3 regions of the Cellvibrio fontiphilus genome follow, and region 1 is predicted to be linked to each of the others. Evidence: predicted binding sites of a transcription regulator. Region 1 holds the regulator's gene; each other region holds the start of a gene.

The links. Region 1 encodes FNR, which switches genes on or off when oxygen is low (the NO sensors DNR and NnrR bind a similar motif). Its sites were predicted from a motif close to TTGATNNNNATCAA; they were not measured.
Positions count from the first base shown of each region.
Region 2: a site for FNR is predicted at 4,492-4,505, ahead of hemN (oxygen-independent coproporphyrinogen III oxidase). Genes of this name have one in related genera too.
Region 3: a site for FNR is predicted at 3,158-3,171, ahead of ACFODX_RS04035 (cation-translocating P-type ATPase). Genes of this name have one in related genera too.

Region 1 covers NZ_JBHRTF010000006.1:246,831-253,674, forward strand. The annotation lists gene galK (galactokinase) at 1-2, shown strand, start outside; gene ACFODX_RS14915 (hypothetical protein) at 92-307, opposite strand; gene ACFODX_RS14920 (BolA family protein) at 448-771, shown strand; gene trhO (oxygen-dependent tRNA uridine(34) hydroxylase TrhO) at 876-1,886, shown strand; gene ACFODX_RS14930 (hypothetical protein) at 2,004-2,342, shown strand; gene ACFODX_RS14935 (hypothetical protein) at 2,413-2,886, opposite strand; gene ACFODX_RS14940 (SirB2 family protein) at 3,247-3,624, opposite strand; gene ACFODX_RS14945 (DUF4202 domain-containing protein) at 3,687-4,283, opposite strand; gene fnr (fumarate/nitrate reduction transcriptional regulator Fnr) at 4,316-5,074, opposite strand; gene ACFODX_RS14955 (cold-shock protein) at 5,461-5,667, shown strand; gene ACFODX_RS14960 (GGDEF domain-containing protein) at 5,759-6,844, opposite strand, start outside.
Region 2 covers NZ_JBHRTF010000001.1:351,716-358,559, reverse strand. The annotation lists gene ACFODX_RS01575 (cellulose-binding domain-containing protein) at 1-632, opposite strand, end outside; gene ACFODX_RS01570 (alpha-E domain-containing protein) at 1,175-2,152, opposite strand; gene ACFODX_RS01565 (circularly permuted type 2 ATP-grasp protein) at 2,156-3,601, opposite strand; gene ACFODX_RS01560 (2OG-Fe(II) oxygenase) at 3,780-4,415, opposite strand; gene hemN (oxygen-independent coproporphyrinogen III oxidase) at 4,562-5,965, shown strand; gene ACFODX_RS01550 (ROK family protein) at 6,156-6,844, opposite strand, start outside.
Region 3 covers NZ_JBHRTF010000002.1:509,649-516,492, forward strand. The annotation lists gene ACFODX_RS04015 (efflux RND transporter permease subunit) at 1-111, opposite strand, end outside; gene ACFODX_RS04020 (efflux RND transporter periplasmic adaptor subunit) at 124-1,362, opposite strand; gene ACFODX_RS04025 (TolC family protein) at 1,359-2,618, opposite strand; gene ACFODX_RS04030 (hypothetical protein) at 2,702-3,073, opposite strand; gene ACFODX_RS04035 (cation-translocating P-type ATPase) at 3,231-5,750, shown strand; gene ACFODX_RS04040 (MbcA/ParS/Xre antitoxin family protein) at 5,844-6,254, shown strand; gene ACFODX_RS04045 (RES family NAD+ phosphorylase) at 6,254-6,844, shown strand, end outside.

The DNA.
Region 1 (6,844 bases):
AAACTTCAGTCCTTATCCCGATGTCGTTGTTTGCCCCGCCTTGTGCGGGGCTTTTTTTATGCTGTTACTGGCTTGGGGAATTGCAGCTCAATCAGTGTGAAATATCTTTATCCTGCGTTCCGCCTAAAGCGGTTTGTCCTAAAAAGGCTTCTACATCCTGCTGTAGCGTGCGATCGGCGGTGCGGCGCTCCTTGGATTTGCGGCGCTTGCGGTGATACAAATCGAGCGGCAAATATTTGCAGGGGTCGCGATCAAGGCGACGGTCAGCACCTTTGCGTCGATCAAAAAAGAATCGCTGATCGCTCATGGAAGTTCCCCGGTTGGCATGGCACCTGTGTGGGTCGATAAATAGATGAAAAAAGGTGACAAATTGTTTCAGGTCAACACAGTCTAGGCCTTTGTCGTTAGAATGCGCGTAAAATTTTGTACCTCTGGAGTGACCCGATCATGAAGCCTGTTGAAAGCCGGATACTGTCCAAATTGACGGCGCAGTTCCAGCCAATGCATCTGGAAGTCATAAACGAAAGCCATATGCACTCTGTACCTCCCGGTTCAGAGACTCACTTCAAGGTATTACTCGCTACCGCAGTGTTTGCGGGTAAGCGCCAGGTACAGCGTCATCAGGCGGTTTATGCCTGCCTCGCTGAGGAGTTGCAAAATGGTGTTCACGCACTGGCCTTGCACACCTTTAGCCCGGAAGAGTGGCTTGCAAACAAGGCTGTTCCTGCATCGCCGCAGTGTCTTGGTGGAAGTAAACACGACGACCAATAAATACTGGCTGTACAAAAAACAAGCGCCTATAATGCGCGCCCTGTGATCTGATCGATCATTTCAGATTTACTTTTATGTTCACTCTTACTGTTTAAGTGCCATTTATGACCCAGATTGTTGTTGCTGCCCTCTATAAATTTGTCAAATTGCCTGATTATGAAAGCTTGGTGCCGCGCTTAAAAAGCCTGTGTGATGAGCTGGGAATCAAAGGAACTTTGTTGTTGGCAGAGGAGGGGATCAACGGGACAGTTTCGGGGAGTCGTGAGGCGATTGATGGCTTGCGTGCATTTTTGGATGCTGACGGCCGCTTTGCCAATCTCAGTTATAAAGAGTCTTTTTATGAAGAGCAGCCTTTTTATCGCATGAAGGTTAAGCTCAAAAAAGAAATCGTCACTATGGGAGTTAACGGCATAGACCCTCAAAAAATTGTGGGCACCTATGTAAAACCCCAAGACTGGAACGCGCTCATCAGTGACCCCGATGTAGTGGTCATAGATACCCGTAACTCTTACGAGTATGAAATTGGCACGTTTGAACGGGCAATTGATCCAAAAACGGAAACCTTCCGTGAGTTTCCGGCTTATGTTGCAGAAAATCTTGACCCGAAAAAACACAAAAAAGTTGCCATGTTCTGCACTGGTGGTATTCGCTGCGAAAAGTCCACTGCGTACATGAAAGAGCAGGGGTTTGAAGAGGTTTATCACTTGGAAGGTGGCATACTCAAATATCTGGAGGAAGTTCCAGAGGAAGAGAGCCTGTGGCGCGGCGAATGTTTTGTGTTTGATAACCGTGTGGCGGTGAATCATAAATTGGAAAAAGGCGTTTATGATCAATGCCATGGCTGCCGTTACCCGATTACTGAGGAAGATAAACAGTCTGATCGTTACATGTTGGGAGTTTGCTGCCCGCGCTGTTACGACAAGCTTACCGTTGAACAAAAGACCCGTTTCGCCGAACGTCAAAAACAAATCGAGTTGGCCAAACAGCGCAATCAGGGGCATATAGGTGTATTGCCTCCAGAACGGCAGTTGCGTCGCGCACAGAAATTGGAGATGCGTGAAGAGCAGCGCCGTAAATCCCAAGCTGCCGATAATGCAGCAGCAGTAAATGGCTAATGGTGCGGCGCTATCACCTGTTGCCTTACATGGACAAGAAATAGTAAAACGCTATTTTGTCACATAAATAATTTATGTTTTAATGCAGCCTTTCGTTAATCAGTATTAGTGGTATCTATGAATTTTGAGGATTGGGTGGCTGATTTGGCCGCTGGCACAGCAACTCATGCGAGCGGTTTTAGTATCCGCATCGAAGGTAATCCCAAGGATCCGAGCGATGTTTATCCAGGTAAGTTTCCTGAGGGCATCAGTTTTGTCGATCAGGCGCGGTTATTGCGATCCGGCTTGGAGTTTTTGGCGAAGTCCGGTGGTAGTGCACCTAAATCCTGGCAGTCTAGTCCCGCGGCAACTGCCAAGACAGAAGCGATAAAGGCCCGTGAAGAACTCGCTCGCCAATTCGCTGAGCGCCCGGACAAACCAGAGCGCCCTGTGCTTTCGCTAAAAAAGAAATCCTGATTCGTTCGATACCCATAAAAAAAACCGGCGTAAATTCGCCGGTTTTTTTTATGGGGTAAATAATAACTATTTAAAGCAAGCCGCGACGCTGTAGCTCAAGGTAGTGCGTGTCTACATGCTTGAATAATTCATCAAATTTTTGTGCTGCCGGAGCGGTAACCACTTCCAGACTCTCGACCTCCGCACGTGGCCGCATCATGATTTTGTGCAGTTCCTCAGCAGTAGTAGTCAATGAGCCAAGAATTTTTTCCGTACTTTCTTTATCGCGAAAAATACGGCCCTGTTCAGTTAACTGCAGGTAATTGTCGCACTCTTGCAGCCAGTCTTTGCGTTGCAGAATAAAGTTGCGGATATTTTTAGCTCCACCGCGATGCGCCGTTGGCAGTTGTTTTTCACGATAAGCTTGTAAACTTTTACGCCCCTGAAGCAAAAAATCCACACCGGTGGTTTTGCAGTATTTTGCGTTGAGATAGGTGGCAAATTTAATATTGTTTGCCGCTTCAGCTTTGGTGCGTTTGCATGTTTCATCGCACGCAAATGTCATTTGAGCAAAGCAAAAAAGGATAATGGTCGAGATTATTTTATTCATAGAGTTCGCCGATTATTAAAGTTATTGGAAAGCTAAACAGCAGATACGTGATATAAATCACTTTTTAAAAAACGTCAAGTATTGTAAATAAAATCAACCTTATTAATTACTTCTTGATCTAAATATGGTTCAAATATCCAAAAATGCAAATAAATGTATTGTTCTTGCACAGGGTAATTAAAGGTGGGAAGAGAAAGGGATAAGTACTTGATAAATGCAGTGTTTTAGCAAAGGCGAGGTGAGGGTGAAATTGCGTATTGCAGCCTCTGGATGACACATCAGCGGCGTCTAACCGCCACTGACGTGTTTGTCCTTTTAGTTGAGGAATCCCATTGGACTTTTAGTGATTGCCACACTGACGATATAGGCAAAAACAACCAGGGCATCTACCCAGAGTATTTTTTGCGCAAGCGGATGGCGAACTTTGAATGCGCCCACACCCAAAATAATAAACACAATCAAGCCGATAATTTTAGCCATCAGCCAAGTATGCTCACCGAGTTTCATGCCCAGATGTACAGCCAAAATAATACCGCTCACCAACATAATGGTATTGATAATATGTGGTGCTATTTTGAATAGTTTTTTGTCAAGCATGGTTGAATGCATAAATAACCAGAGGCCGCGCACTACAAAAATCAATAATGAGAGAGCAACGAAGGTTAAATGCAGGTGTTTTAGAGCTAGGTACACGGTGGTTTCCTTTTTAATAATTTACGCCAAGAATTGGATCAACAGGGTTGTAGCAATAGAGATCAGTTGTCGGTGCTAAGTGCTTTGCCAACCAAGGTTAACATTTCATCGCGTAATGGCAATTTCAATGCGGCTTCGTGACCTTTGGTTGACATTTTGTTCCAGGTCTTCCGGATGATATCGATCAGTTTGGTTTCATCGTGTTTGCTGGCAAAATCTTCCAGATAAAATTCAATAAATACCAGACAGATAACATCTTCCAGTGTTTGCACTTCTTCATCGCGCTTCAAACTGCGTTTTAGCAACAGATCTTTCACGCGCGCGACCATGGTTTCATCGTAGCCTTCTTCAGCCATGATATTGCCGGCTATTTCACCGTGTAATTGGGCAAGATCCAGTCGCCATCTTTTGTAACCCGCACGATCCATAGGATAGTCAGCGCGAGGTATTTTCCAGCGACAAATATGCTGGCTGCGAGCGGCGAGCTGCAGTGCCTCTGAAGCTTGGGGGCAAAATACTTGCAGCTGCTTGCTCATTCGCTGCCCGTAAATCCATTCTTTGGCAACAGGCTTGCCGTCCACTATTTCAGTATTGGGGTCTTGCAGGTTGGCTCTATCAAACGCAGAGAGGGTGGCTTGCAAACGCGGGTTGCTAATCATTACGGATTCTCATGAAAGTTTTATGCTGCAATTTAGCAGTGGCCATCGCCATTAGCGATATTGCGGAGTAATTCCATATCGGTAATGAGTACTTCTTTTTTATCGACTGAAATAACATTTTGCTTTTGCAGGCGAGTGAAAATACGACTGACGGTTTCAATGGTTAAACCCAGGTAATTGCCTATGTCGGTGCGTGACATGGGCAGGCGGAATGCATTGGCCGAAAGTTGTCGGCGGCTATTGCGGCTGGAAATACTCAGTAATAATGCGGCTATGCGCTCTTCGGCACTGCTTTTGCTGAGTAAGGTAATAATCTGCTGGTCCTGGGTTATTTCACGGCTCATAAGTTGGAAGAAGTGACGTTGCAAATTAGGTATTTGTAAACTTAATTCTTCCATCCGATTGAAGGGGATTTCGCACACAGATGCGGTTTCCAGTGCGATTACGGAGTTGGTGTAACGGTTGTCAGCTATGCCATCCATGCCCACTACTTCTCCGGGCAAATAAAAACCGGTGACTTGCTCTTCTCCATTATCGCTCAGGGTCAGCGCCTTTACCGCACCGGAGCGTATTGCATAAACCGAGTGAAAATGGTCATTGGCGCGATAGAGATAATCGCCTTTTTGCAAAGGCTTACCGCGTTGGATGATACCGTTTAGGCGGTCGATATCCTCAATGTGCAAACTGATAGGTAGGCAAATGGTATTTAGCCGGCAATTACCGCAGCTGACTCGTTTATCGTGAGGACAGTTTGCATCTTGGGTTTTTACGATATTTTGATTAACTGTCATGGCGCCGGCACCTCGATTAATAGTCATGGTGCTAGCACTTGCACCACCAGATAAAAAGGGATTGTTGCAGCTTTACTGGAGGTGGTAAATAGTTGATTTAGCTCAAATGTGAGCGGAAATATCGGTATTGGGGCAACACTGGTTATTGATGTCGGCTTATAACCAAAAAGAAGGCTGGTTTGCTAAAAGAGCCTCTTTACTTGCAGTTGGCTCGATAATATATTGGATCTGCTGGTCAGTTAGCAGCATTATTTATGGTAAGTCGCATCGTTGTTCTAGCAGTAAAACTATTAGCACCTCGTTCTGTTTTTCATAAGTAAGATCTGAATTCACCAGCTTAATCCCTTGTGGAGTATTCATTTTTATTAAAAACACCGAGGTTAATTATGGCTAGAAGTACTGGTACCGTTAAATGGTTTAATGAATCCAAAGGTTTTGGTTTTATCGCAAGTGAAGCCGGGCAAGATGTATTTGTACACTACAGCGCTATCAGTGGTTCGGGTTTTAAAACCCTGGCTGAAGGTCAGCGTGTTGAGTTTGATGTGAAGCCGGGCCAAAAAGGTCCGCAAGCGGAAAACGTAATTGGTCTCTAATTCGTCTCGCTAGTTTGACCTGTCGCTCGACAGGCAACCTTCTAAAAACCGCACTCTATGTGCGGTTTTTTTATTACTGGGGATTGCTGGATTAATCTGCCACCATCACTTGGTTGCGCCCTGCAGCCTTAGCGGCGTACAACGCCCGGTCAGCTCGCGCTAGCCACTGGTTAAAGTTGTTGTCTTGCGGTGAAAAAATAGCGACTCCCAAACTGACGGTCACTTGTAAGGTATGGGTTTCGTGGTAGCCGACAGCAGTAGCCACACGAGCGCGTATTCGCTCGGCAAATTGTACTGCGCCACTGGTGTCGGTCTGGGGCAGTAAAATCACGAACTCTTCACCGCCATAGCGACTGGCGAGGTCCATGCCCCTGGCTTCAGCCTGAATTGCCCCGGCGATAGTACGGATGACCAAATCGCCTGCTGCGTGGCCATATCGATCATTAATGTTTTTGAAGTGATCTATATCCAGCAATACTAGCGCACTGCCGTTGCCGGTTCTTTTGGCGCGCTGCCATTCTTTGGTCAGGCGTTCATCCATGGTGCGACGGTTTAATAAACCCGTCAGCCCATCGATTTGCGCCAGGCTTTCCAGACGCTCATTGGCGCTGTGCAGTTCACGCAGCAACTTGTCGGTGGATTGCTGCCACCGGGTGAATAGTTGATAGCCAAAGAAGGCGATGAACAAAATTATCATCGCAAACACCCAGAAAAATACCCAGGTCGTCTGCTGTAATACCGAGATGGCATCTGTCACTGCGGAAGGATTCGCGGCGAGAGCCTGATTCAGGTTTGCATCTGCCAATTCAATGGTGGCCGCCCCATAAACCAGCACACTGGTGGATATGGCACCCAATAGCCGCAGCACTGAGCGGCGAACATTGCCACTGGCTGCCCGCCAATATTTGGGGTGGCGGTGTTGCCAGCGCGTAATAAATGGCCAGGTAACAGCCAGTAGTGGGCCAACAATAAGCACGCTCTGGAGAAACCCGCCCAGCCACCAGCCCTGCCAGATGGCTAATAAGCCTGTGCGATCAATATGGTTGGTGTAGCACCAAATAAGCGCGCCACTTGAGCTGAATATGCTGGCTACAAAACTCAGCTGGATATAAAACAGGATTGAATTGGAATCGCGCAGCTTTTTACTGACGGGAATGGCTTGATACCCCACTGCCAT
Region 2 (6,844 bases), on a different contig from region 1:
CCACTGCAGTTGCTCACAAACGTCCAGGAGCCATCGCTACCGGGAATGCTCTGCGTCCACCAGTTGGCGCGATAGGCCTTGCCCTGGTGCTGCATTTGATCGCCACCCGCCGCGTGGGATGGATTGCCCGCCCAATCTTTTTGCGTCCAATTCGGGTAGACATTAATGCCCGGGCAAGTGCCACTGACCGCACTGGAATTTACCGATGATGCTGCACTGGAAGGCGCGACGCTTGATGGTGCAACACTCGATAAAGAAACACTGGATAGCGAAACACTTGATAGAGAAACGCTGGATGGCGCTGCGCTTGAAGGTGCGCTGCTGGATGGCACCGAGCTGGCAATTATCACACTACTGGCAACAGAGCTTGACGTATTGGTCGCATCGCAGGCGCCTAAATCAGTCCAGGCATTGGCTGCCGCCCAACCCACACCCGGCTCGTAGGGGCCGCCCACACTACACCAGCCCGCCACATCGCAGCGGAAGGCTTTATTCACATTTTTTACCAAGGCACCCGCAGTGTAAGTGCCGGGCACATACTGGGTTAAGGGCGCACAGTTATAGGCCTGCGCATGGGCACTGGCCCACAGGCCTGCCGATGACAAAAGCATCAGCATGGATTTATTTTTCATTATTTTCCCCTTGATGGTTGATAGGTATTTTTTTCAGGCAAAAGGGTGCCAGCTCCCTTGAGGGAGATTTTTTACAACACACAGAAAAACGCACACAAACAAGAACCGCAGTGACACCAGCAGCACAACCTCTGGGCCTGCATTACGGAAGTGGGTTATAACAATACCGCAGCGGGCGTAATGAATAGTTTTTTAGGGCAACACAAAACCGTTTCGAGCGAGCAGCTCAAATTTATTATTCATCAGCGGACTATTCAGCGATTAACCCCTAATTCGTCAGATTTTTATTATTCCGTTGTGACTACAACTGTTACTGCAAATACAACTAAAAAACCTGCACTAACTATTTCCAACAAACGAGACAAACACCTGGGAACAGCACCCGAACGGGATGCCGGCAAGCCTAAACTTACGCCCAATGGACAACGTTGTCAACACATGTCAAAAAAAAGACCCCGCAGGGTCTTGTCCGATGGGCGGACTATACGCAATACAATAAATACTTTTCCCGCAAGCACGTCACTGCCAATCACTGAGCAGTGCTAGGCCGATTTTTGCTCCTGGCTTTGCGCAACAGCAACCGGTAAAAACCAGGTGTCGGCAATACTGAAATGCAAGTTACCTATGGCGAGTTGCAATTCATCGATGTAATCGTGCAAACCGGATTGTAAGAGCTTGTCAAAATCGGCCTCATCCAACTTGTGTTGAATAGTCACAATAGAGGCAAGCACTTTTTCGCTATTGGGGAGCGCCCACAAACACTGCTCCAATTGTTTTAAACAGTGGGCAACGGCGCGCGGAAAATCCTCGTTTTGCAATAAAAACTTCACCACCGCATTGGCGTTTACACGGTCGCGTACTTGTTGGCGATACATTTGGTAGGCGCTGAGTGAGCGCAATACACTCATCCATAAAATGTTGTCGTAGGGTTCCAACACTTCGGTGCCACCAATAGACAAGTGCGGCAATAAATTCACCAAACCGGCATCCACAATACGCGTGGTCATATCGGCGCGCTCCAGGTTGCGGCCAATGCGAATTAAATCATAAGCGTTGTTGTGACTCATACAACCGGCAAGCAAACCGGTGAATTGCTGCACACTGCTAATCACATGCAACAAAATAATATTGCGGTCGCGGCGCGAGGTCACCTTGTCGGCGCGCTCGCGAATATAGTGATACAAATCATTAATGAGTTCCCATGCTTCCATGGGCATAATTTCGCGGGTAATGCGCGCATTTTCCCGCGCAAAGCTGAGCGAGTTAATTAGTGCAGCAGGATTTTTTTTGTCCGCGAGCATAAATTGCACCACGGTTTTTTCATCGGCGAGCTGGGTATCGCCGCGTTCAAAATAACTACCGGTGCCGCTGATATCAATTAACGACCCCCAACCCACACGCACACCGGAGGGTAAATCCAACAGCAAATTGGAATTCACATTCACCAGGCGCGCCGTATTTTCGCTGCGCTCCATGTAGCGGCCCAACCAATAAATACGCTCTGCAACACGTGACAACATGGTTTAGTCCTCCACCACAATCCAGGTATCTTTACTGCCGCCACCTTGCGATGAATTCACCACATAGGAACCCTTGCGCATGGCCACCCGCGTTAAACCACCGGGTGTGACATGGTGCTCTCGCCCTTGCAAAACAAAGGGGCGCAAATCGATATGGCGCGGCTCGGCATTGCCGTTAGTGAGAATGGGGGCGGTGGACAATGAAATTAATGGCTGCGCCATATAATTGCGCGGGTTGGCTTTGATGCGCTCGGCAAATTCCGCGAGTTCTTTTTTACTCGCTTGCGGGCCGATAATCATGCCGTAGCCACCGGATTCGTTAGCGGGCTTCACCACTAATTTATCCAAATTGGCGAGCACATAATCGCACTGTTTTTTATCCACACATAGATAACTGGGCACGTTGGATAAAATGGGCTCTTCACCCAAATAATATTTAATCATCTCCGGCACAAAGGTGTAGATGACTTTGTCATCTGCCACGCCGGCACCTGGTGCATTGGCCAGTGCGACATTGCCTTTTAACCAGGCGCGCATTAAACCGCGCACGCCTAATACCGAATCGGGGTTGAACATCTCCGGGTCTAAAAATAAATCGTCAATGCGGCGATAAATCACATCCACCCGTTTTAAGCCGTCGATGCTGCGCATATACACACAGTCGTCACTGTCCACCACCAAATCGCTGCCCTCCACCAACTCCACACCCATTTGTTGCGCGAGATAGGAGTGCTCAAAATAGGCGGAGTTATAAATGCCCGGTGTCAGCACCACAATTTCCGGGCGCTCGGATTGCCGTGGTGATAGCGATGCGAGTGTGTCGAATAATTGATTGGGGTATTCGGTGACCGGCACAATATTGTGGTTTTCAAACAGTTCGGGAAAAACCCGTTTGGTCACCTTGCGATTCTCCAACATATAGGAAACGCCCGAGGGCACACGCAGGTTGTCCTCCAGCACTAAAAACTCACCTTTGTCATCGCGAATTAAATCGCTGCCGCAAATATGCGACCAGACACCATAGGCGGGTTTCATGCCGATACATTCTTTGCGGAAATTGACCGAATCTTCAAACAGGTAAGCAGGCACTACACGATCTTTAATAATTTTTTGATCGTTATAAATATCGTTGATAAAACAATTCAGTGCGGTTAAACGCTGGATTAATCCGCGCTCGGTTTTTTGCCATTCACGTTGCGGAATAATGCGCGGGATAATATCGAAGGGCCATTCGCGGTCGATGTTGCCGGCATCGCTGTAAACCGTGAACGAAATGCCCATGGTTTTAATGGCGAGTTCAGCGGAGAGTTTGCGCTCTTGCAACTCGGCGCCGCTAAGCGAGGCGAGATACTGCGCGAGGTGTCGGGTTTCCGGGCGAGCCTCACCGGGGGCGCGAATCAATTCGTCATAGAAATGGCCAGAGTGGTAATCCTGCCAATCTATTTTCATTTCACTCATAGTGACTTCCTTCAACATCGCGGCCTCGCTCTGCATGCGTTTTTGTTATTGCGCCCGCCGAAGCCTCCTCCCTGTGTCCATTTCTCCTTTCCCCGGAGAATTTCAGCAGGCTACATGCTGCTGTTGCAATAAAGCTGCCAACCCACAGGCCGCGCCACCAAAGTAACGGCTAAAGCGGTTTAATACGAAACCAACCCGCAATACTCTGGCGCCGCACCTTGGCGGGCAGCACTTCGTGAGGGAAATCCTCACTTAAAAACAACACCAGCCTGCCATATTCTGGTGCAACGCGAAACAATTCCAAATCGCCTGCCTCATCGTAGAGCACCAACTCACCACCATTATGCTTGTCCCAGTCCGGGTTTAAATACAACACGCTGGATAACTTGCGCCCCGGTTTGCCGCGAAAAGCATCGCGGTGTTTTTGATAAAAGGCGCCCGGTTCATACACGGCGTAGTGGCTTTCGTAATCAAACAGCCCCAAGTACAACCGCTGGTTCATGGCTTCACGCAGTTTATCCATAACAGATAAAAATTCCGTGACAGCGGGATCGCCCGGTTCCAACCACTGGATACTGTCGCCGCGAATCTGCTCATTGCGCTGGTAATCGCCCTGCCTACCCACGCCGGCCGGATTCAATGAAGCCTGTTGCTGTTGCAAATTCGCCAGCAAACCATCCAGCAGCGGTTGGGGCAGCGGTTTATCCAACACCAGGTAACCGGTATCCGCCAAGGCATCGGCGATCTGATCAAAGAGTTGTTCGCTGAAAAAGGTGGTATCAAAAAGGGAAGCAGGTTCAGTCATGGCTCTGGCAACTACAAAATGAGGTGATGCAACAATACGCTGGCGCGCGATTATTACGCGCGCAGGCATTATAGGCTTGATCCACATCAAGTCACTCCAAAGCGCAGGTTTTACCATGACCCATAAATTATTTGGAGAGCATTGCCATGTCACTTTTTACCCAGCCGCTGGATTGGGATCAGCAACTTTTGCAGCGTTATGATCTGGCCGGCCCGCGCTACACTTCCTACCCCACTGCGCCACAATTTACCGAAGCCTTTAGCGAAACCGCACTGCGCAATGCCATTACCCGCAGTAACCACGCCGGGCGCCCGCTGTCGCTGTATTTCCACATCCCCTTTTGCGAGAGCCTGTGTTACTACTGCGGCTGCAATAAAATTGTGACCAACAATAAAAGCCGCGCCCTACCTTACCTGCAGCGCATGATCCAGGAATTGGCGCTTTACGCGGATTTATTTGATACCCAAAAACTCGTCAAACAATTGCATTGGGGCGGCGGCACACCCACTTACATTAGCGATGAGGAAATGTCATTACTGATGAAAGCAACACGCCGCTTGTTCCGTTTGGCGGATGAAAACCAGGGCGAATTTTCCGTAGAGATTCACCCAGGTCGCGTGAGCGCAAGTACCATGAAACATTTGCGCAATTTGGGGTTTAATCGCGTGAGCATGGGCGTGCAGGATTTTGATGAGCGTGTGCAGCAGGCAGTGAATCGCTACAACACTTTAGCGCAGGTACGCGACTTGACCCGCGAGTTGCGCGCACAGGATTATCAATCCATTAGTATGGATTTAATTTACGGTTTGCCACTGCAAACACTCAATAGTTTGCGCGACACCTTAGAGAAAGTGATCGATTTAAATCCGGATCGTTTATCCATTTTTAATTACGCCCACATGCCGCATTTATTCAAGAGCCAGCAATTAATTAACGAGCAGGATTTACCCTCGCCGGCAGCAAAATTGGACATGCTACACTTTGCCATTCACACCCTGGAGCAAGCGGGCTACCGCTATATTGGCATGGATCATTTTGCCAAGCCGGAGGATGATTTGGCGCGCGCACAAGACGCCAAAAAATTGCAGCGCAACTTTCAGGGCTACTCTACCCACGGCGATTGCGATTTGCTGGCACTGGGCGTTTCCTCCATCAGTATGATCGACAACGTGTATGTGCAAAACGCCAAGGAACTCAACGCCTATCAACAAAAGATGGATATGGGATTATTGCCAATCCACAAAGGTTTTACCTTGAATGACGAAGACAAACTGCGCCGTTTCATAATCAACCGCCTGATTTGTCACTGCGAATTGGATTTCGCTGAAGTCACGCAATTATTTGACATAGAGCCGGAGAGTTATTTCGCTCGCGAACTCGCGCAACTCGCACCTATGGAGGAAGACGGCTTGCTTGGCATTGATAAAGAAGGAATTAAGGTGCACAACAAAGGCCGCCTGCTTATCCGCCGTGTGTGCATGGTGTTTGACGAATACTTACAAAAAGCCAGGCAGGATTCACAACAGATTCGTTACTCAAAAATTATTTAACACATTGAAAATTTTTTTGGCAGATTGCAATAAAAAAGCCCGGCAGGAAAACCTACCGGGCGCAAAAGGCAGACGAGTCTGCCACGACAAGCTGGACGAGCAAAAAAAACAAGCGGACAAACAACAAGCAATCGAACAACTAAAAAACATTACATAAAAAAATCAATAAACCGCTAACAAATAAAACTCATCACCCGCGCTGCAATTCCTGCTGCGCCAGTGCAATTGCCCCCACAATACCGGCTTGGCCGGCAAGCCCGGTGGGAACAATAAACTGATCCACCCGCGCGAGAATTGATTCAGGCGCATAGCCGTTAATCAATTGCAGAAATTTGTTGCGAATTAATGGGAAGAGCAATTTTTTATCCATCACGCCACCACCCAAAATAATTTTTTGCGGAGCAAAACACTGGGTTAAGTTCACGCACATAGTTGCCAGGTAATGCGCCTCGTAATCCCAAGCAGCGTGGTCATCGGGCAAGTCTTTGCCGTTAATACCCCAGCGTTTATTAATCGCCGTGCCGGAGGCCAAACCTTCCAGGCAGCCGGTGTGAAACGGACAGCAGCCTTGGTAATCGTCTTGCAGTGAAGCGCGCGGCATAAGCATGTGCCCCACTTCCGGATGAGTGACGCCCTGCAGCAACTTGCCATTCACCACTATGCCGGCACCTATGCCAGTCCCCACAGTGACGTAAATAAAATTGCTGCAGTCGCGCGCGGCACCGGCCACTAACTCGCCCCAAGCCGCGCCGTTCACATCGGTTTCAAAAGCGATGGGCACGCCGAACGCGGCGCGGAAATAGCCACAGACATCCGTATTCGACCAACCCGCCTTGGGCGTTTTGGTGATAAAGCCGTATTGGGGCGCACTGCGGTTTA
Region 3 (6,844 bases), on a different contig from region 1:
ATCAATCGGCAAGCGCTGGTAATTCCACAGGCCGAGGGCGATTAATCCGAGCACCGCAAACATGACCAGCCAGCGGCGTTCAATCGCCGTGCGTAAAATAACTTCAATCATTTGCGCTGCTCCCTAGTGATCGTGCGCGGCACCGGATTTCTCCAGATCGGCCTTGAGCAAAAAGGAATTTTCCACCACATAGCTGTCGCCGATTTTTAGGCCGCTGAGTACTTCAGTGAATTGACCATCGCTGCGCCCCAGTTCGAGTGGGCGAATTTCGTAGCTATTGCCAATCTGGATAAACACCACCGTCCAATCGCGAAAGCTTTGCAGGGCGCGGTTATCCACCAGTAAATCCACCGGCGTTTGTGCTACATCCACCCAGCCTTCCACGGCTTGGTTGGGCACCCAGTTGCCCGCGCTGTTATCCACCGGCGCATGGACTTCCAGCGCAGGGGTATCGCCGTGGCGGGGGGTGATGAATTCAATTTTGGTCGCGGCCTGCTGGCCATCGGCCTTGATCAGCACCGCCTGCCCCGGCTTGACCTTGGCGGCATCGGCGGGAAAGGCTTGCAAATGCAGCTCCAATACGCGCTCGTCGAGGATGCTAAACAGCACCCGGTCGGCGGTAAATTCACCGGCATTGGCGTGGCGTTCCACCACTGTGCCATCAATAGGTGACAGCAGCGGGTACTCGCGCAGGCTTTCATTGGATTCCACCCTGGCGATCACCTCACCCGCGGTTACGCGCATACCTATGCTGGGTTTGACCGAGCGGATCAGGCCGGGGTAGCGCGCCTGAATGTGGCTGACTCGCAGCGGGTCGGCCACTATATTGCCGTAGAGTTTGATGCGCTCCTGCAACACCCCGGCACCCGCGATAGCGGTGGTTAACCCGGAAGCGTTGGCAACGTCTGGCGCCATTACCACCCGCCCTTCATAGGAGGGATAAGCCCAGCGATAGCGTTTGTTTTTGTAGCTGGCGGTGACCTCCACATCAAACGAATGCGGCTCCTCCACCACACCTTGCCCGCGCAGAAAATCCTGCTCGGGGGTGAATACAAAACGATTCACTTCACCACCCAAGCGGGTGAGTTGCACTTCTAATGTCCATTCATTCGGCTTTAGCGATTTGCCATCCACCGTCGCCCAGGCGCGGTATTCGGGCGGTACATCTTGTTCAAAAATCGCCAGCTCGACCACAAAGTCGCCCTCTGCTAACAAGCGGCCGTTGTGGGCACCTTTTTGCGGCTCATCTTCATGGTGCTCATCATGGCCGTGACCGTGATCGCCTGAAGCAAAAAGCTGTGCCGACACACCGAGGCTCGCGGCCAGTAACAGGGTGTTTATCAATAATTTCATTAATTTCATTGGGCTGTCTCATCAAATCGGGTTGGGTCGATAGGAGCGGACGCGGTCAAACGCTCCAGTTCAATGCGGGTTTCATGGGCGCGCAGGGCGGCGTCGATCAGCGCGGCGCGGGCCTCCAGCAATTCGCGCTGGGCAAGGGCCAGCTCCAGCGAGCTGTAGCGCCCCTGCTCGAAGGCGGCGCTGGTAGCGCGATGGGCGTCTTGCAGCAGTGGCAGGATTTGATCGCGTAGGCTGAACAGCTCCAGCAAGGCCTGTTCGTGGGCGCTGTAGGTTTGTTTAAGGCGGGCTTCCAGCTGGATTTTGGCGCTATCGGCGGCGAAGTTGGCGGCATCCTGCTCGGCGCGCGCCTTGCTGATGGCACCGCTGGCGCGTTTACCGCTCGCAAGCGGAATACTGATGCCCGCCACCAGCGCGGTATCGTCAGTCGCCTGCAACTGGCGCACCCCGGCATTCCAGCCCAGGTTGATTTGCCCCTCAGCTTCGGCCTTGCGCAGTTCAGCAGCGCGCAGGCGACTCTCGTCGGCTAGCAACAGCAAATCCGGGTTGTGCGCGAGGCGCTCTTGCCATCTTGCAAAGGGTTGCGGGTTAGTAAGCGCATACAAATCACCCTCGGCGCGGGTGAAATCCGGGGTGCTATCGGCCCAATAGGCGCTGAGTTTTAGTGTTTCTAACTGGACTTGCTGGCGGGCGCGACCGACATCCAGCGCCGCCTTGGCTTGCGCCGCGCGGGCGCGCAATAACTCCTCCTGCGGCGCGCGACCGGCCTGCACCCGTTTGCTTAAGCTAGTTACTAAGGACTGCGCCAGCTGCTGCGCCTGCTCCTGTACTTGCAACTGCTCCTGCGCGGCCAGTAGAGCGATAAACCGGTAATTCACCGCCGCCACCAGATCCAACACCGCCACCCGCTGTTCAGTCATCAACTGCTGCTGGCGCGCGGTGATGACACCGAGGCGGGCATCGCGCTGATCGCCCAGCTCAATTACCGAGGCAAAAGAGAGCGTGAGTTCCGCGCCATCCACACCGGCCAGATCGCCCGACCCGGCGACATTTTCCAGTTCACTGTGCAGGCGCACTTCTGGCCGCAAAGCGGCGCTAGTGTGTTCGCCAGCCAAGGCAGCGCGGCGGAATTGGTAGCCCGCTAACTGCGGGTTGTGCTGCAAGCTGGCGGCCAGCGCATCTTGCAAGCGAATCGCGTCCTGCGCCCAAGCGCAAGTCGCACTGGCCAACAAAACCAGTGTTAATAAACGAGTTTTCATCGAAGTTCCTGCCTGTTTGCGCCAGTTAGGCGCAGGTTATCAAACGCGACTGCATCGGCAGCAGCCACAAGGTCGATAAATAATCAGGCAGTAAAGGGCGGCGCGCGCAGTAAAGGTCGCCAGTGGGGGGAGCGAGGCGGGTAAAACCCTGAATAAAAATGCGGGAAACGGGCGCGTGGCAGTATCAACAACACCAGCGCCAGGGCGGCAAGCAACACCAATCCCAAATCGACCTTGCTCAGCTTCGCCAATACCGATTGACCCAGTTCTATATCCGCGTCCTGATGCACTTCATCCGGGTGATGGTCATGCACCTCATGGCCATCCAGATGCATATGCACCGAAATCGGCGGCTCCTGCCCATCAAAACAAAAATGCCCATGCGCCCCCGCCCAGCTGCTGAGCAGCCAGAACACGAGTGCCACAAAGGCATAGTGAGGGGGGAGTTTGGGCATCGAACGCAACTAATGATTAAGGGGGAAGTGTTAAGTGAGGCAAGCATAACCACGCGGCGGCGGCGGGTAAACCCTTGGTTGTTACTGATCCACATCATAGACACCCGCCCCATCGCCAACTATGGTTGGTTAATTGCCAACCAGCGGAGTGGTGTTGATGAACCCGGAGACCTTACAAGGCCTGAGCCATGAGGAAGCGGCGCGGCGTTTAAAGCGCGATGGCCTGAACCAGTTACCCAAAGCCAATAGCCGCAACCTGTTGCGCATTTTTCTGGATGTGCTGCGCGAGCCTATGTTTGCGCTGCTGCTCGGCGGCGGGCTGATTTACTGGCTGCTGGGCGATACCACCGAGGCGCTGTTGCTGCTGGTGTTTGCCTCTATTTCGGTGAGCATTACCCTCGTTCAGGAATCGCGCAGCGAGCGGGTGCTGGAGAGTTTGCGCGACCTGGCAAGCCCGCGCGCGCTGGTGATTCGCAGCGGCGAACGGCTAACCATCGCCGGCACCCAAGTGGTGCGCGGCGATTTGCTGGTGGTGAACGAGGGCGATAGGGTGGCGGCCGATGCGCGCCTGCTCAGCGCGCAGGAATTGCTGGTGGATGAGTCGCTGCTGACCGGCGAATCGGTCTCGGTGGGCAAAATCGCCCAAGCCCCAAACACAACAGCCGAGGCGATTGCCGACAACCAGCGCATCTATGCCGGCACGCTGGTGGTGCGCGGCACCGGCATCGCGGAGGTGACCAGCATCGGCCTTGATACCGAGATGGGGCATATAGGCACGGCGCTGCGCAGTATCGACACCGAACAGGCGCACCTGCAGCAGCAACTGCGCTGGTTAGTGCGCGATTTTGCCCTGATCGGCGCGCTGGCGGCGCTGGTGGTGGTAGTGCTTTACGGCCTGCTGCGCGACTCCTGGCTGGAGGCGATTTTGAGCGGCATTGCGATTGGTATGTCGCTGCTGCCGGAGGAGTTCCCACTGGTGATGGCGGTGTTTATGGCCATGGGCGCCTGGCGCATATCACAAGCGCGGGTGCTGACCCGCCGCGCCGCGAGCATCGAAACCCTGGGCGCCACTACCGTGCTCTGCACCGACAAAACCGGCACCCTCACCCAGAATCGTATGACCCTAATGGCGCTGGTAGTCGAGACTCACTCTTGGTACGCAGCCATGCAATTGCCGTTGGATGAGGCCAGCAAAACCCTGCTGGATGCCGCCTTGCTCGCCTGCCCGCTGGTGCCGAGCGACCCGATGGATGTGGCGGTACATCGGCTGGCGCAGAGCCACGCCGCACTGACCCGCTTACAAGGCGCCAGCCTGCAACGCGCCTATGGCCTGCGCCCCGACTTGTTTGCCACCACTAATATCCTGCAGCACCCACACGACAATAACCTCCATGCCTATAGCAAGGGGGCACTGGAAGCTATCGCCCAACTCTGCCAGCTCAGCCCGGAACAGCTGGCGCCGCTCAGCGCCCAGGCCAACGAACTCGCCAGTGAGGGCATGAGGGTACTGGCGGTGGCCCACACTCCGGTGCCGGCAGGGGAGTTACCCGAATCGCCGCGTGAACTGCGCTTTGAATACCTCGGCCTGCTCGCCTTTGCCGACCCGCTGCGCGAGTCGGTGCCCGCGGCCGTGGCCGAGTGCCAATCCGCTGGGATCCGGGTGATTATGATTACCGGCGACTACGCCACCACCGCCAGCGCCATAGCACTGCAAGCGGGGCTGCCGCCGAGCGAGGTGCTGGTGGGCGACCAGCTGGAACAACTGAGCGATGCCGAACTGGCGGAGCGGGTCAAAACCACCTCGATTTTTGCGCGCATCCGCCCGCAGCAAAAACTGCGACTGGTGCAGTGCCTGAAAGCCAACGGCGAAATCGTCGCCATGACCGGCGACGGCGTCAACGATGCCCCCGCCATCAAAGCCGCGCACATTGGCATCGCCATGGGCGGGCGCGGCACCGACGTAGCGCGCGAGGCCTCCTCTATAGTCCTGCTGGACGACGACTTTGGCTCCATCGTCAAAACCATCCGCCTCGGTCGCCGCATTTACGACAATTTGCGCAAAGCCATCGAATTTATCGTGGCGGTGCACATCCCCATCGCCGGCCTCGCCATACTGCCGCTGCTCATGGGCTTGCCGATGATGCTCACCCCGATCCACATCGCCTTTCTGGAAATGGTGATAGACCCAGCCTGTTCGGTCGTGTTTGAAGCGGAACAGGAAGAGGAGGACGTGATGAACCGCCCGCCGCGCGACCCGCAAATGCCACTCTTGGTGGGCGAGCGCATCGGTTGGGCGATCACGCAGGGCGCCGTCACCCTGGCTTTGCTCGCCACCCTGTTATTCGGCGGCGCCGCCCTCAACATGCCAGAAGACGACCTGCGCGCCTTGGTATTTGGCGCATTGGTACTGTTCAACATGGGGCTGATCCTGATCAACCGCTCCTTCCGCGCCTCCCTCATCAGCGCCTTCACCCGCCCCAACCGCTCGCTGTGGATCCTGCTCAGCGCCGTCAGCCTCACCCTGCTTATTGCCGTCGGTTGGCCACCAGCGCAACAGCTGTTCAGCTTCGGCAGTTTTCACTGGAACGAATTTTTCGTCTGCATCGCGCTGGGTGTGGTGAGTTTGTTGCTGCTGGAAGGGGTTAAGGCGGTGTGGTTTAGGAAGAAAACAGCCTAAGCAAAATCGTTCAAATCTCATAGTTTTTATTGAATATGTTCACTTTTGAACATAGCATAGATAGCAGGATGTAAAAAGCAGGAGTTAATCCTTATGAATGCCGCACAACCCCTGGCCGCTATTGATGACGCCCAGATCAGCCGCGTAGCGGTGAAACTGTTTTTTGGCATCGCCGAAGAATGGAGCCTGACCGACGAGCAGCGCTGCACCCTCGCCGGGCTTGGCACACGCACGACGCTGCACAATTGGCGGCAAAAACTGGCAACCGGCGAGCCAATCAAGTTGGGCAGAGATACCCTGGAGCGTTTGTCTTACCTCGCCGGAATCTACAAAGCTACACAGCTCTTGTTCGCCGACCCCGCCCAATGGCGACACTGGGTGCGCAAACCCAACCGCGATTTTGGCGGTGCCTCGGCCTTGCAACGTATGCTGGGTGGGCGAGTAGTAGATTTGGTGGATGTGCGCCGTTATCTGGATGGCTGGCGTGGCGAGGTTTATGTTTGATGACAGCACCGATGCAATACACGGAAGTTCACAGCAATACTTACCGCCTGATCCCCAGCCATTTCCCGCCCATCTCACTCTTTGAAAACCTGCTCGACCCTTCCGAACTGGAAGCGGCCTATGCGCTCGAAAGCCTGACCAATGATCGCCTGCAAGATGAGGCAGGCAATATTGCGTTGGTCGCACCGGAAGACCGCGTCACCGGGCCGGGCACCACCGCCATCATGGCCGCCTTTACCCACACCGGTATTGCCAGTCGCTTTACCGATGGCCGCTTCGGTATTTACTACGCCGGTTTACATTTGGAAACCGCACTCGCCGAATCTCGCTTCAGTCGCGCGCGCTTTTTACAGGCCACCAACGAACCCGCACAAATGCTCACCCTGCGCTGCTATAGCTGCGAGGTGCATACAGAATTAGTCGATCTTCGCGCCGATCCGCAAGTTCACAACCCGGACAGTTTTGTTTACGCCCAAACTCTGGGGCGGCAATTAAAAGCACAAAACGAAATGGGAATCTTGTATCAATCGGTGCGCCATGCCGGTGGAGAATGTATTGCCGCTTTGCGGCCAAACGCCTTAACGCCACCG